4 regions of the Sphingobacterium sp. BS-2 genome follow, and region 1 is predicted to be linked to each of the others. Evidence: riboswitches for the same ligand, from Rfam matches in the RefSeq annotation. Region 1 holds a riboswitch; each other region holds the start of a gene.
What was found. Region 1 has a riboswitch for thiamine pyrophosphate ahead of pnuC (nicotinamide riboside transporter PnuC). Riboswitches for the same ligand answer to the same signal wherever they lie in the genome.

Region 1 (3,118 bases):
AAAATCACAAATATTTGAAATGTTTCTGACAAATTTATTCGCTATAATATAAAGCGAATATTAATTTTGTATTTCATTTAAAAACCATGGGTAAGAAAACAAAAAAAACGGAAGTTGACGTCGTTCTGATTGGTGGAGGTATCATGAGCGCGACGTTAGGTACGTTAATTAATGAGCTAAGTCCAGATATTAATATAGAGATAATCGAGCGTTTGGATGTTGTTGCTGCAGAGAGTTCAGATGCGTGGAATAATGCCGGTACAGGTCACTCAGCACTTTGTGAACTAAACTATACACCAGAGCAGCCTGATGGAAGTGTGAAAATTGATAAGGCAATCAGTATTGCCGAACAATATGAGATTTCTAAGCAGTTTTGGTCTTACCTAGTAGAAAAGAATATTATCAAGAATCCTAATCACTTTATCCGTCGTGTTTCGCATATGTCGGCAGTATTCGGCGATAAAGATGTGCAATTCTTGAAAACCAGATTTGAGACCATGACCAAACAAAATTTATTCAAAGGTATGGAGTATACCGAGGATAAAGCATTGTTGAAGGAATGGGTTCCCTTGATGATGGAAGGCAGATCAGCTGATGAGGCTATTGCTGCTACAAAGATGGATATCGGTACTGATGTGAACTTCGGTGCTCTTACCAGAGATTTGATTACCTACTTGGATGGGAAAGATAACATCAAGTTGTCCTTGAACCAAGAAGTTAAAGATATTGACCGTGAAGATGATGGCAGATGGGAAGTAGAAGTTAAAGATTTGAAAACAGGCAAGAAAAGAGAAATCTTGGCGAAGTTTGTTTTCATCGGTGCAGGTGGCCACTCTTTATTATTGTTAGAGAAATCAGGAATCCCTGAAGCGAAAGGCTATGGTGGTTTCCCAGTGGGTGGACAATGGTTGAGATGTAATAATGAAGAGATCATTAAACAACACCATGCTAAGGTTTATGGTAAAGCGTCAGTAGGAGCGCCTCCGATGTCGGTTCCCCATTTGGATACCCGTTATATCGATGGAAAACAAGCTTTGTTGTTTGGTCCTTATGCAGGTTTTTCAACTAAATTCTTGAAAAAAGGATCTTATTTCGACCTACCAGCCTCGATTAAACTTTCGAATATCGGTCCGATGCTATCGGCAGGTTTGGATAACTTACCATTGACTAAATATTTGATCACCGAGGTAATGAAGAAACCTCAGGACAAATTAGATTCCTTGAAACAATTTATGCCTACCGCTAAATTAGAAGATTGGGAAATCGAAAAAGCAGGGCAACGTGTTCAGGTTATCAAGAAAGACCCGAAACATGGGGGGATCTTGGAATTCGGAACTGAGGTAGTTTCAAGTGCAGATGGTTCTATAGCTGCCTTGTTGGGGGCATCACCAGGTGCATCGACTTCAGTAGCGATCATGATCAATCTGTTGAAGAGATGTTTCCCAGATCGTGCAAAATCTGACTCTTACCGTAAAAAATTGCGTGAGATGATCCCATCTTGGGGCAAGAAATTAAATGATGACGCCGAGCTGTGTCAATCAACTAGAAATCGTACTTCTGCTATTTTGCAGATCGATAAATAATATTTACAATACTTATGGGGTGCTAATATGTCCCGTTGCAAACGGGACATATTTTAGGCTGAGATGATACCCAATTCTGATTTTATTCAGAATGAACCTGATCCAGGTAATGCTGGCGTAGGAATAATAAAAATCCTTTCCCTTATCTCCATAAGTGCTTTTACCATTCAGCGAAATTGGAGGAAATCTTTAATAACATCATTCAAACATTGCAGCAGGCTTCCTGGTTGGAAAGGTTTTCTGTAATCTGTGGAATCATTCAAGTCTTATTGTCCAAGAACAATAAAGTATCCAACTATCTATTTGGGATTTTAGGGATTACTACCGGTATGTTGGTACTGTACAATGCTGGACTTTATGCTGAAATCGCCTTGCAAATCTATTACTTGGTCATGAGTATTTATGGTTGGTGGTTTTGGGTTAGCAATAAGACTGCGAAAGAACAGCCTATTACCCATGCGACTAAGCAAGAATGGATCACCGTCCTCAGCATCGTATTTGGAGGTTTCTTGATCTTTTATTTTTTGCTTCGCAGCATTACCAATTCCGATGTACCCATCTGGGATGCGTGGGTGACTTCCACTGCCTGGGCAGGAATGTGGCTATTGGCAAAAAGAAAAATAGAGAATTGGATATTGCTCAATATCAGTAACTTTTTTGCCATCCCACTTTTGATCCATAAGGACCTCTACCTTTTCGCTGCATTGACTACCTTTTTATTTGTGGTTGCTATTTTTGGCTTCCTGAATTGGCAGCGTATTATGAAATCCCAAAATTTAGAATTAAAAACAAACCCTTAAATGTTGACATCAGAACAAATCCAAATCATAAAAGAATTACAGGCTGTGGGTATCAAGAATAAAACCCTTAGCGGGGAACAGCTAGCGCTTGCATATCAAAACAATTGGTTTAACCTCTGGGTTCCAAAATCATTAAACGGCTTGGAGATGTCATTCCCGGAAGGCTTGGACTTATTGGAAGAGATTGCCTATTGGGATGGGGGATTGGCCTGGACGGTGACTTTATGTGCTGGAGCGAATATGTTTGCTGGATTTATCCAGCCAGAATTTGCGCAGAAACTATGGTCTGATCCCAAGATCTGTTTGGGCGGAAGTGGAAGGGTCGGAGGGAAGGCCATTGATGTTGGCGATCATTATGTGGTTTCCGGTTTTTGGAGCTATGCAACTGGGGCTCCGCATTTAACGCATTTCACCTTTAATGCCGAAATCATTGAAAATGGAGAACTGGTTAAGGATAAATCTGGACAGGCTAAATATTATTCATTTCTGGTGCCAAAAGATGATGTCCTGATCCATTATGATTGGGATACCATTGGCTTGGAATGTACCGCTAGCCATTCGTTTTCCTTTCAGGACCTCAAAGTACCAAAGGAAAATGCTTTTGTACTGGATCCGAAATATAAGCAATCTGATTCGGCACTATTCAATATTCCTTTTATGCCATTTGCAGAATTGACCCTATTGGTGAATTATGTTGGGATGTTTAAACGGTTTTTAGACCTGTGCGAAAAGTAT
Region 2 (3,118 bases), on a different contig from region 1:
GCAATCCAATTGCTCTTTTACAGCCTCCACAGGGATATCGAAGATGTTTTTGACGCCTTGGGTGTTTTGCACCGGCAAAGCCGTCAAGACATTCATGGCATAGCAACCTAGGGATGATATCGTTTTGGTATCGGCTTGGATGCCTGCTCCGCCACTTCCATCAAATCCGGCAATACTGAGAACGGTGGGTACTTTATATTTCTTGTTTTCTTTCATTTTAATAATCCTTTCAAATCTTCTGCTGCTTTTCTAGGGTCTGTACTGCTACAAATTGCAGACACGACTGCAACAGAATCTGCTCCGGCTTCAAATGCCTGTCTGGCATTGCTTGGGTTCATTCCACCAATGGCGATCAGTGGTTTGTCGGTCAAGCCTTTTATTTCCTTGATTCCTTCAAATCCCCAAGTGGTTACCGTATTGGTCTTCGTAGCTGTTTTGAAAATAGGGCTCAGACCTAAATGATGGGTTGCATTCATTTGAGGGCTTTCCAGTTGGTTCTTGTATTCCAAAGACCAACCGATTTTCAGTTGATTCCCATATTTTTCGACAATGGCTAAAGGTTGTGTGTCAGAGAGCCCGACATGGACTCCCCATGCTTGGATTTCAACTGCAATGTCTTGAGCATCATTGATGATCAATGGAACTTGATAGTGATCTGTAATTTTCTTCAATGCCCTGGCCTTTTTTAGGTAAGCTGCATGGGAGAGGTTCTTTTCACGTAATTGAATGATATCCACACCGCCTAATATGGCTTCTTCAGCTACTTGTAGCCAATCCATGTTAACACAATCTTTTTCTGAAATCACCAAATAGAGGGGGTAGGGGAAATCAGGATGGATTGGCATATCTTTTTATTTTTAGATTACCCAAGATCTGTTCTTTAGCGAGATTGAATAGGATATCATAAAAATTAAGTTGTAGACTTCCTGGCCCTTTCGAGATTTTGGCGGCCAATTCGCCGGCAAGACTTGTGATAGCCACCCCGGCTACAGCTTCTTGGTAGGGGTGCTTCGCTAAGCCAATAAATGCCCCAGTAATGGCAGAAGCTGTACAGCCCATTCCAGTCACTTTGGTCATTACAGAGGTTCCGTTTTTGATTTCAGTGATCTCATTCTCGGAAATAACATAATCTGTAGCACCAGAGATGCAAATGATGGAGCCAGTTTCCTTTTGCAGTAATTTCCCTGCTTCTAGGGCATAGCTGCTTGAATGGGTGCTGTCCACACCTTTAACACTTTTACGGTTGAAGTTTTGGAGCGCGATGATTTCAGAGGCATTGCCACGAATGACAGTTGGTTTTAATAACATAAGGGCCTGTAGGGTTTCATTTCGTAGTGAAGAGATACCTGCGCCTACGGGATCCAGTACCCAAGGTTTGCCTAGCTTATTGGCTAGTTGAGCTGCCAAGATCATATTGTCTGCCCAAGGCTTGCTGAGCGTACCGATGTTGATGACCAAGGAATTGCAGAAACTCAGGACTTCCTCCAGTTCCTCTTCTGCATGGACCATGATAGGGGATGCACCAAGTGCCAATAGCGCGTTTGCGGTATTGTTCATGACCACAAAATTTGTAATGTTTTGAACTAGTGGAGATTTTTCTCGGACTTGAGTCAATAAATGATAAATGTCGTTTTCCATTATTTGAAAAATTAAAAACAATAACGGCTAAAGGGAAGGGAAAAGGCAATTAGGTTTGCCAAGCAATTATGCTTTTCCCTACGACGGTTTTAACCGTATCAGGTTCAAAGGGTCTATCTCAATTCTTATCAGAATACCCCTAAAGCCAATCAAATATAGCCCAAACAATCTGCAAAGACAAATTCTTGGGCTATAGCTTTTTTATTCGTTCAAAAGTATCTTTATTCTTAAGATGGTATCGCGATCTTTCTGTTTTTCACTCTCACTGAGTACCTCCCAAGGGATAAGGGAAGGGTGGAGTTTCTGCCCATCATTTCGGACTTCCCCATAATCCCAACCATTAATATAACGGTGCGCCATCCAGCGGTTATGCTCGATAATGGCTAAGGTTTCCACTTCATCATCACTAAAATTTAGTTGATCTGGATTGCTTGCTGGCCAATCCTTATGGGTCAATAAAAACTTATAGGGGATATGGTCAGCTTGTGCGCGACTGGCATCTTTTGCATCTTCACTCAAAGTAAGCCAATCAGAGGTATATTTAGCACTTTCGGAACTAGCCCCTGAAAGCAGTTTTCGGTAATCATCATGGATGGCTTGTGCCAGTTTATCCTGCTTATTCCCGGTAATGAATTCTAGGTTACAGATGTCTTCCATCTGTCCAAAGAATTTAATCCTATCGCTTTCTTCCGAATATCGGATTAATTTCCGCAGTCCTTTGCCTTCAGCATTGAGCACGTAAATTGGAAAATTACTGTTCTGGGTTTTGTCCAATAGCTCAAGCGCTGTGTTGAGGTTGGTCTGATCTTGATCAAATGCAGTAATAAACAAGGTTTCATCGCCTTTTTCCAACAGGTCTTCCCTTGCTACCAATTCATTGTAGGTGCCTTGAAAATTGTGGAATTCAATAGGGAATATCTTATTGGCTTTAGGATATTGCTCCTTGAAGTAATTCCTGTCTTTTTCAGCTTGCTCGGAATAAACAGCTATTTTAAGATCGTTTTCAACAGAAATATGGAAAATCCGCATGGCTTGGATTAACATTGCTTTTGCAAAATCCCCATAACCTAAAAATACTATTTTATTGATGTCGGAAAGTTTCTTTCCAGATCGCTGCAGATCTATTGGGAATTGCGAGAAAAACTGTCTAGCCAACATCTTGTGGATATTGAAGAACCGAAGTTGGATTTGGTTGTTATCTAAGTGGATTCCAGTGTTTTTGACTAAGTCAATTAACCGGGGACTACTGATATGTAGGAAACAGAGTAAATTGTTCTGACATTTTGATTTGTCGTAGATATCTTGGACGGACTCAATGATTTCAATTACGGTCTGTTCGTTTTCCAGGAACACGATCAAGCTAGAGGCACGTATGATACCGGCTTCCAATAAGGTGCTTTCTTCTTCAGCATTCCCGATAATAACGAGATGGCCTTGTTTTTTAACAGAATTGATGTCGGCATGTTCCGTCTCCTTTTCA
Region 3 (3,118 bases), on a different contig from region 1:
CAGCACCGCGGGTATAGTGAAGGGCAGTATTAAAGGTCATTTTTTCTGAAGGACGGTAGGAATAGTTCAAGTGAGCATGTGTTTGCGTATAGTTGTCCGTCTGGTTATCGTAAGTGTAGTAATTGTATTTACGGTCACCGTTTAAGAACCTTTCTCGCTCTGCATCGAACAACCAAAGGTTATCGGCGTATTCTTCGATTCTTTCTTTGTTTCCTGTGAACAATGGTTCTGTAAGGCCATACCAGGCTTGGTAAGTTTTTTCCTTACCTGAGAACACAGTCGCTTTGAGGGTATGCTTATCGGTATACATGCCTGCATCTACATAAAAAGACTTTAAATTCGATGAAGCTCTATCAACATAGCCATCAGAAGAAATCCTGGATAACCTGGCGTTGAAAGCGAATTTATTGTTGATCAATCCAGACCCTGCTTTCAAGGTATTTTTCCAAGAGTTATAAGAGCCGAACGAGTTATTGAACTCTAGGTAAGGCTTAGTCTCTAGGGCATCCGTCTGGAAGTTTAATGAAGCACCAAAAGCAGCTGGTCCATTGGTAGAAGTACCGATACCCCGTTGGATCTGTATACTTTCTGTGCTAGAAGCAAAGTCAGGAAGGTTTACAAAGAAAGAACCCATGCTTTCTGGGTTATTCAGGGGGATGCCATTCAAGGTGACATTGATACGTTCGTTATCGGATCCTCGGATGGTCATGTTCGTATAACCAATTCCTGCTCCTGCATCGGATCCAATCACCACTCCGGGCGTCTGGTCAAGGAGGTAAGGAATGTCCTGGCCAAGGTTGTTTTTCTTGATTTCTTCCTTGCTGATGGTTTTGAAAGTGGTCGCAGAGTTTTCTTTTGCACGAGTTGCAGTTACATAAACTTCTTCGAATTCATAGACCCTGTCTTTTAATTGAATGGAAAAATTAGCTTGATTTTCTGGATTTATTCTTAAAATTTCGGATTTATAACCAATAAAAGAAATTTTTAAGTCATGGAGACCTTTGCTTAGATTGCCAAAAACGACAATTCCGTCTTTATTGGTTGATTTAGATTGTCCGTCGATGGACACGGTTGCGGCGTCTGCAGGTGCTCCAGATTTGTCTAAAACCCTAACAGTTAAGTTTTGCTGCGCATAGCTCGCAAGTACTAGCAAACATAAGGCTAAAGTTGCCCAAAGCTTGTTAAACATAATAAAAAAATGTTTTAAAGAGTTAAACTTTCTTGCTGTAAGGGGTCACAACAAGTTCTATTTAACCGCCCTTTCCCTACGCTGGCATTATCCAGATCAGGTATGTATTTCTTGTAAACACTTGAAATACAGGGTATAATCTCAGCCTTTATTTGTGTTTTACAACAAGGCACCCCTATTCGATGCGGCAAATCTAATCTTTTGGATAAATAAAACAAAATTTAAATATTATTGTAACAAGTTCGTAATTATTATTTTATTAGTTAAACTCATTATATTTTTTTGTAAATTGCCAACATTGCCATCAATGGGCAAATTACGCTAACTTTAAAAAAACGGAACTATTAATTTCTTATGAAGTATTACGCTGCTGATGTTGTGTTTCCTGTTGCCGGTCCTGCTATTAAAAGGGGGGTTGTCGCGATGGATGATCAAGGGATTGTGAAAGGTGTTTTCAATCCAGGTGAAATAGATGAAAATTTAGTGGAACAATTCAAAGGAGCTTTAATTCCTGGATTTGTAAATGCTCATTGCCATTTGGAACTTTCCCATTTATTAGGTGTTGTGCCGAGGAGTACAGGATTACCTTCATTTCTTTCTGCTGTAATCAATGAACGCGGTAACCATGAGAGTAAATTAGAAGCTGCAATGGAAGAAGCTGACAAGATGATGTATGATAACGGCATCCAAGCTGTTGGTGACCACGTCAACTCCGCAGTGACCGCTAAGATCAAGGAGAACAGTCCTATCAAATACCATACATTCGTAGAAGTAATGGCAACCAATAAAGAGGAGGTCGTTACTAGAATCGATAATGCTAAGGAAATTGAATTCCATTTTGATTATAAACATTCCTCAATTACCCCTCACGCCCCTTATTCCGGATCCAAGTTCTTGTTTAAGACCTTGAAGAAGGCTATCAGCGAAGATAATATCATCAGTATCCATAATCAGGAAAGTGATGAAGAGAACAAGCTTTTCCGCTATAAAAAAGGTGAATTCTTGGAGTTTTTCAAAAAGATGGACATGGTTTTGGAAGATTTTAGAGCTCAAGCTAGAAACTCCCTGCAATCATTTCTTCCTTATATTCCGAGTAAGAACAAATTGATTTTGGTACACAATACCTATACCTCCATTAAGGATTTGGACTTTGTGGATAGAATGGGGAGATCTGTTTATTTCTGTTTCTGTCCAAAAGCCAACCTATATATCGAGGATAGAATTCCAAAAATCGACAATTTCTTATTGGGTGGCCATGACATCGTTATTGGTACCGACAGTTTGGCATCGAATGATACCTTGGATATTCTGGAGGAATTAAAGGTAATCCACAAAGAGTTCCCAGATTTGGATTTCAATGAGACCATCAAATGGGCTACTTTGAACGGTGCAAAAGCATTGAACTTAGAAAGCGAATTAGGGTCTTTGGAAGTTGGGAAGAAGCCAGGTTTGGTACTATTGGAAGGGATGGATACCTTCAAACTTAATCCAAAAGTTAAGGTAAGAAGAATTAGATAGTTTCTAATTCTATTTCTTCTTATACCTTTGTATTCATGAAACATTGGAATATTAAGGTTCAAGGTAAAGTTCAAGGAGTCTTTTTCAGGGCTTCTACAAAAGCTGTTGCTGATCAATTGAAGGTAAAGGGTTTTGTGAAGAACGAACCGGATGGATCTGTATATATAGAAGCTGAGGGCGATAGATTCGCCCTAGAGTCTTTATTGGACTTTTGCCAAGAGGGTCCTGAACATGCCGAAGTATCCCAAGTGGATTATCAAGAATCTGATGTGATCAAAGGGTTCCGCAATTTTGAAGTCCTTAAGAAAACCATATAAGCGTGTCGGTAGTTAAGAAATTTGTCAGCGATACGATGATTTATGGTCTCTCGACCATCTTATCACGAATGCTTGGGTTCTTGATGACCCCATT
Region 4 (3,118 bases), on a different contig from region 1:
TTGGACCGATGGCTGGAAACAACTGTTTTGCAAATGATGCTCCTCCTTGCACACAAATCATGGAAAATATCGCTGCAGCAACAGCAACATTGGTATTTCGAATTTTGGCTGACATGGTCAATCGATACTTTTAAATTGACTCCAAAAATAGCCTTTCATTTTATAAAAAGCAGGCGATTGTTGACAATTAATTAGCTAAAGAGTTTCCATATTTAATAATCTTAATCAAAATGTTAAATATAGTTATCGCTACGACACAAAGCTTTTAGATTTAGTAAATTAGACTGGATGATTTATTTTCATCTAAAGAAAATGAACGCTTAATCACAAAGCAATGGCATTAAAACCGATTATTATCTCCTTTCTTTTATTTCTATATAGTTTGGTGGCCTTTTCCCAAGCCCAAAAGAGATATACCGGAACTATCTATTCGAGCGACAGTACTTTGCTGATCAAGAATGTGGATGTCATGAATCAAAGAACCAAACAGATGCTACGTTCGGATTTTGATGGTTCTTTTGGAATTGATGCTCGCCCTTCTGATAGCATTACCTTTGTACATCCCCACTGGAACCGGTTCAGCATCTTGGCGGAAGAGCTTGAAGAAAATGTTTTTCTGCAGAAAAAAGCCATTGTGATTGATGAGGTCGTGGTTATGGGGAACACAAAGGCAGCAAAGCTGAAAGAGCTGCAAAGCATGAAAAATGATCTCAATGTAAAAGGTGGTTTATACTATTCAGGGAACCCTCCTTGGCAGCTGCTCTTGCCTTTTGGTATGCCTACCATTACTTATTTCTATGAAAAATTCAGCAAAGCAGGCCGGAATGCCAGAAGATTTGAGGAGTTTATGCAGCAGGAGATCCATAATATGGAGGTTGACCAGATCTTCAATAAGGCAACCATCAGCGATATCATTCCCATGGAAGATGAAGAGCTAGAGCTCTTTATGGTCGCATACCGTCCCGACTTTGAGGTCGCCCAATATTGGACCACGTATGACTTGCATGTGTATGTCAAAAAATATTACAAAGAATTTAAGGAAAAGAATGATGCTGAAAGATTGATTCTAAAGTAGTTTAGGGCTTTAGACGGAGTTTCTTTTCGGTAAAGATTCAAATGCATATTTATATAAAAATCACAAATAATTTCTTTTAGTTAACTCGTTTAGCTAACTTGCCAATGCTTTAGGGGTGTCTGCGTTAAATGCAGGCTGAGATTTTACCCTTACAACCTGATCTAGATCATACTAGCGTAGGGAAAAGTAAAATATCATTCATGGGTGCGTCCTGCACTTAGAGTAGATATTCCTAAAGCATTAATGCTTAAATAATAATTCAGGAATGCTACTTATTATCAATAATCAGACGAAACAGTACAAGAAGTCTCCTTTGAGCTTGGAGGAATTAATGGAATTGGAGCTGAAAGGCAAGACCAAAGGTGTTGCTATTGCGCTAAACTACCAAGTCATCCCAAGGAACAATTGGGCTGATACCTTATTGACTGATAACGATTCTATCCTAATCATAACCGCAACTCAAGGCGGATAACCCTTAAATTTTTGAAGACATGACAGAGCAAAAGATTACGACCCATCCTTTTCCAAATTCCAAAAAGGTATTTATTCCAGGAAACCTTCATCCCATCCAAGTTGCGATGCGGGAAATTTCCCTAAGCCCAACTAAATTGAGCAATGGTGGTTTGGAAATAAATCCAGCAGTTACGATCTATGATACTTCGGGTCCTTATACGGATGTGAGCTGTGAAATCGATATCCGAAAAGGATTGGAAAGGATCAGGGATCAGTGGATTCTAGATAGAAATGATGTCGAAATTTTAGAGGGCATCAGTTCAGCGTATGGACAGAAAAGATTACATGACTCGAGTTTAGATGATTTGCGCTTCGCTTACAACCATAGACCCAAAAGAGCTGCTGTAGGACAAAATGTAACCCAGTTACACTATGCTAAAAAAGGGATCATCACAGCGGAAATGGAATATGTTGCCATTCGCGAGAATCAAAGAATAGAACAATTGCAGGCCGCTACAAAAGGAATGGCTGATCAACATAAAGGCGAAAGTTTTGGTGCCAATACGCCGAAATTAATTACGCCAGAGTTTGTACGGGATGAAATAGCCGCAGGAAGGGCCATTATCCCCAATAACATCAACCATCCTGAAAGTGAGCCAATGATCATTGGGCGAAACTTCTTAGTGAAGATCAATGCTAACATCGGTAATAGTGCTGTCAGTTCAAGTATTGAGGAGGAAGTTGAAAAAGCAGTTTGGGCATGCCGTTGGGGTGCTGACACCATCATGGACCTTTCGACTGGTAAGAACATACATGAAACCCGCGAGTGGATAATTAGAAATTCTCCTGTTCCAATCGGAACGGTGCCGATATACCAGGCTTTGGAAAAGGTAAAGGGAGTTCCTGAGGATTTGACTTGGGAGATTTTTAAAGATACGTTGATTGAACAGGCTGAACAAGGGGTATCTTACTTTACCATCCATGCAGGTGTTTTGTTGAGGTATATCCATTTAACGGCAAAAAGGGTGACAGGGATAGTTTCTAGAGGTGGTTCTATCATGGCAAAATGGTGCTTGTACCATCATAAGGAAAACTTCTTGTATACGCATTTTGAGGAAATCTGCGAAATCATGAAACAATACGATGTTGCCTTTTCTTTAGGTGATGGGCTTAGACCGGGTTCTATTGCGGATGCCAATGATGCGGCTCAATTTGCAGAGCTGGAAACCCTTGGCGAACTCACCAAAATAGCTTGGAAGCATGATGTCCAGGTCATGATCGAAGGGCCAGGACACGTTCCTATGCACATGATCAAAGAGAACATGGAAAAGCAATTGGAAGAGTGTGATGAGGCCCCATTCTATACTTTAGGCCCTCTCACAACTGATATTGCACCAGGATATGACCATATCACCTCTGCCATCGGCGCTGCTATGATCGGTTGGTACGGCTGCGCAATGCTGTGCTATGTGACTCCGAAAGAGCATTTAGGACTGCCTAACAAAAAAGACGTTAAGGATGGTGTAATCACCTATAAACTTGCTGCCCACGCTGCTGATTTAGCGAAAGGACATCCGGGAGCCCAATACA

Region 2: linked by a shared signal. The riboswitch ahead of thiM (hydroxyethylthiazole kinase) and the one ahead of pnuC (nicotinamide riboside transporter PnuC) in region 1 are both predicted to bind thiamine pyrophosphate.
Region 3: linked by a shared signal. The riboswitch ahead of ACK2WI_RS16605 (TonB-dependent receptor plug domain-containing protein) and the one ahead of pnuC (nicotinamide riboside transporter PnuC) in region 1 are both predicted to bind thiamine pyrophosphate.
Region 4: linked by a shared signal. The riboswitch ahead of thiS (sulfur carrier protein ThiS) and the one ahead of pnuC (nicotinamide riboside transporter PnuC) in region 1 are both predicted to bind thiamine pyrophosphate.

The regions. Positions count from the first base shown of each region.
Region 1 covers NZ_JBIXGO010000010.1:42,990-46,107, reverse strand. Annotated here, with positions in the region: gene ACK2WI_RS03280 (malate:quinone oxidoreductase) at 87-1,583, shown strand; TPP riboswitch at 1,589-1,724, shown strand; gene pnuC (nicotinamide riboside transporter PnuC) at 1,760-2,383, shown strand; gene ACK2WI_RS03270 (acyl-CoA dehydrogenase) at 2,384-3,118, shown strand, end outside.
Region 2 covers NZ_JBIXGO010000009.1:137,476-140,593, reverse strand. Annotated here, with positions in the region: gene thiD (bifunctional hydroxymethylpyrimidine kinase/phosphomethylpyrimidine kinase) at 1-216, opposite strand, end outside; gene thiE (thiamine phosphate synthase) at 213-845, opposite strand; gene thiM (hydroxyethylthiazole kinase) at 829-1,638, opposite strand; TPP riboswitch at 1,697-1,789, opposite strand; gene ACK2WI_RS03055 (NAD-binding protein) at 1,840-3,118, opposite strand, start outside.
Region 3 covers NZ_JBIXGO010000021.1:104,949-108,066, reverse strand. Annotated here, with positions in the region: gene ACK2WI_RS16615 (TonB-dependent receptor) at 1-418, opposite strand, end outside; partial or broken gene ACK2WI_RS16610 (hypothetical protein) at 492-563, opposite strand; partial or broken gene ACK2WI_RS16605 (TonB-dependent receptor plug domain-containing protein) at 539-1,189, opposite strand; TPP riboswitch at 1,246-1,376, opposite strand; gene ACK2WI_RS16600 (amidohydrolase family protein) at 1,544-2,707, shown strand; gene ACK2WI_RS16595 (acylphosphatase) at 2,743-3,024, shown strand; gene ACK2WI_RS16590 (polysaccharide biosynthesis C-terminal domain-containing protein) at 3,027-3,118, shown strand, end outside.
Region 4 covers NZ_JBIXGO010000017.1:259,081-262,198, reverse strand. Annotated here, with positions in the region: gene ACK2WI_RS09945 (EamA family transporter) at 1-115, opposite strand, end outside; gene ACK2WI_RS09940 (hypothetical protein) at 335-1,075, shown strand; TPP riboswitch at 1,177-1,275, shown strand; gene thiS (sulfur carrier protein ThiS) at 1,341-1,547, shown strand; gene thiC (phosphomethylpyrimidine synthase ThiC) at 1,567-3,118, shown strand, end outside.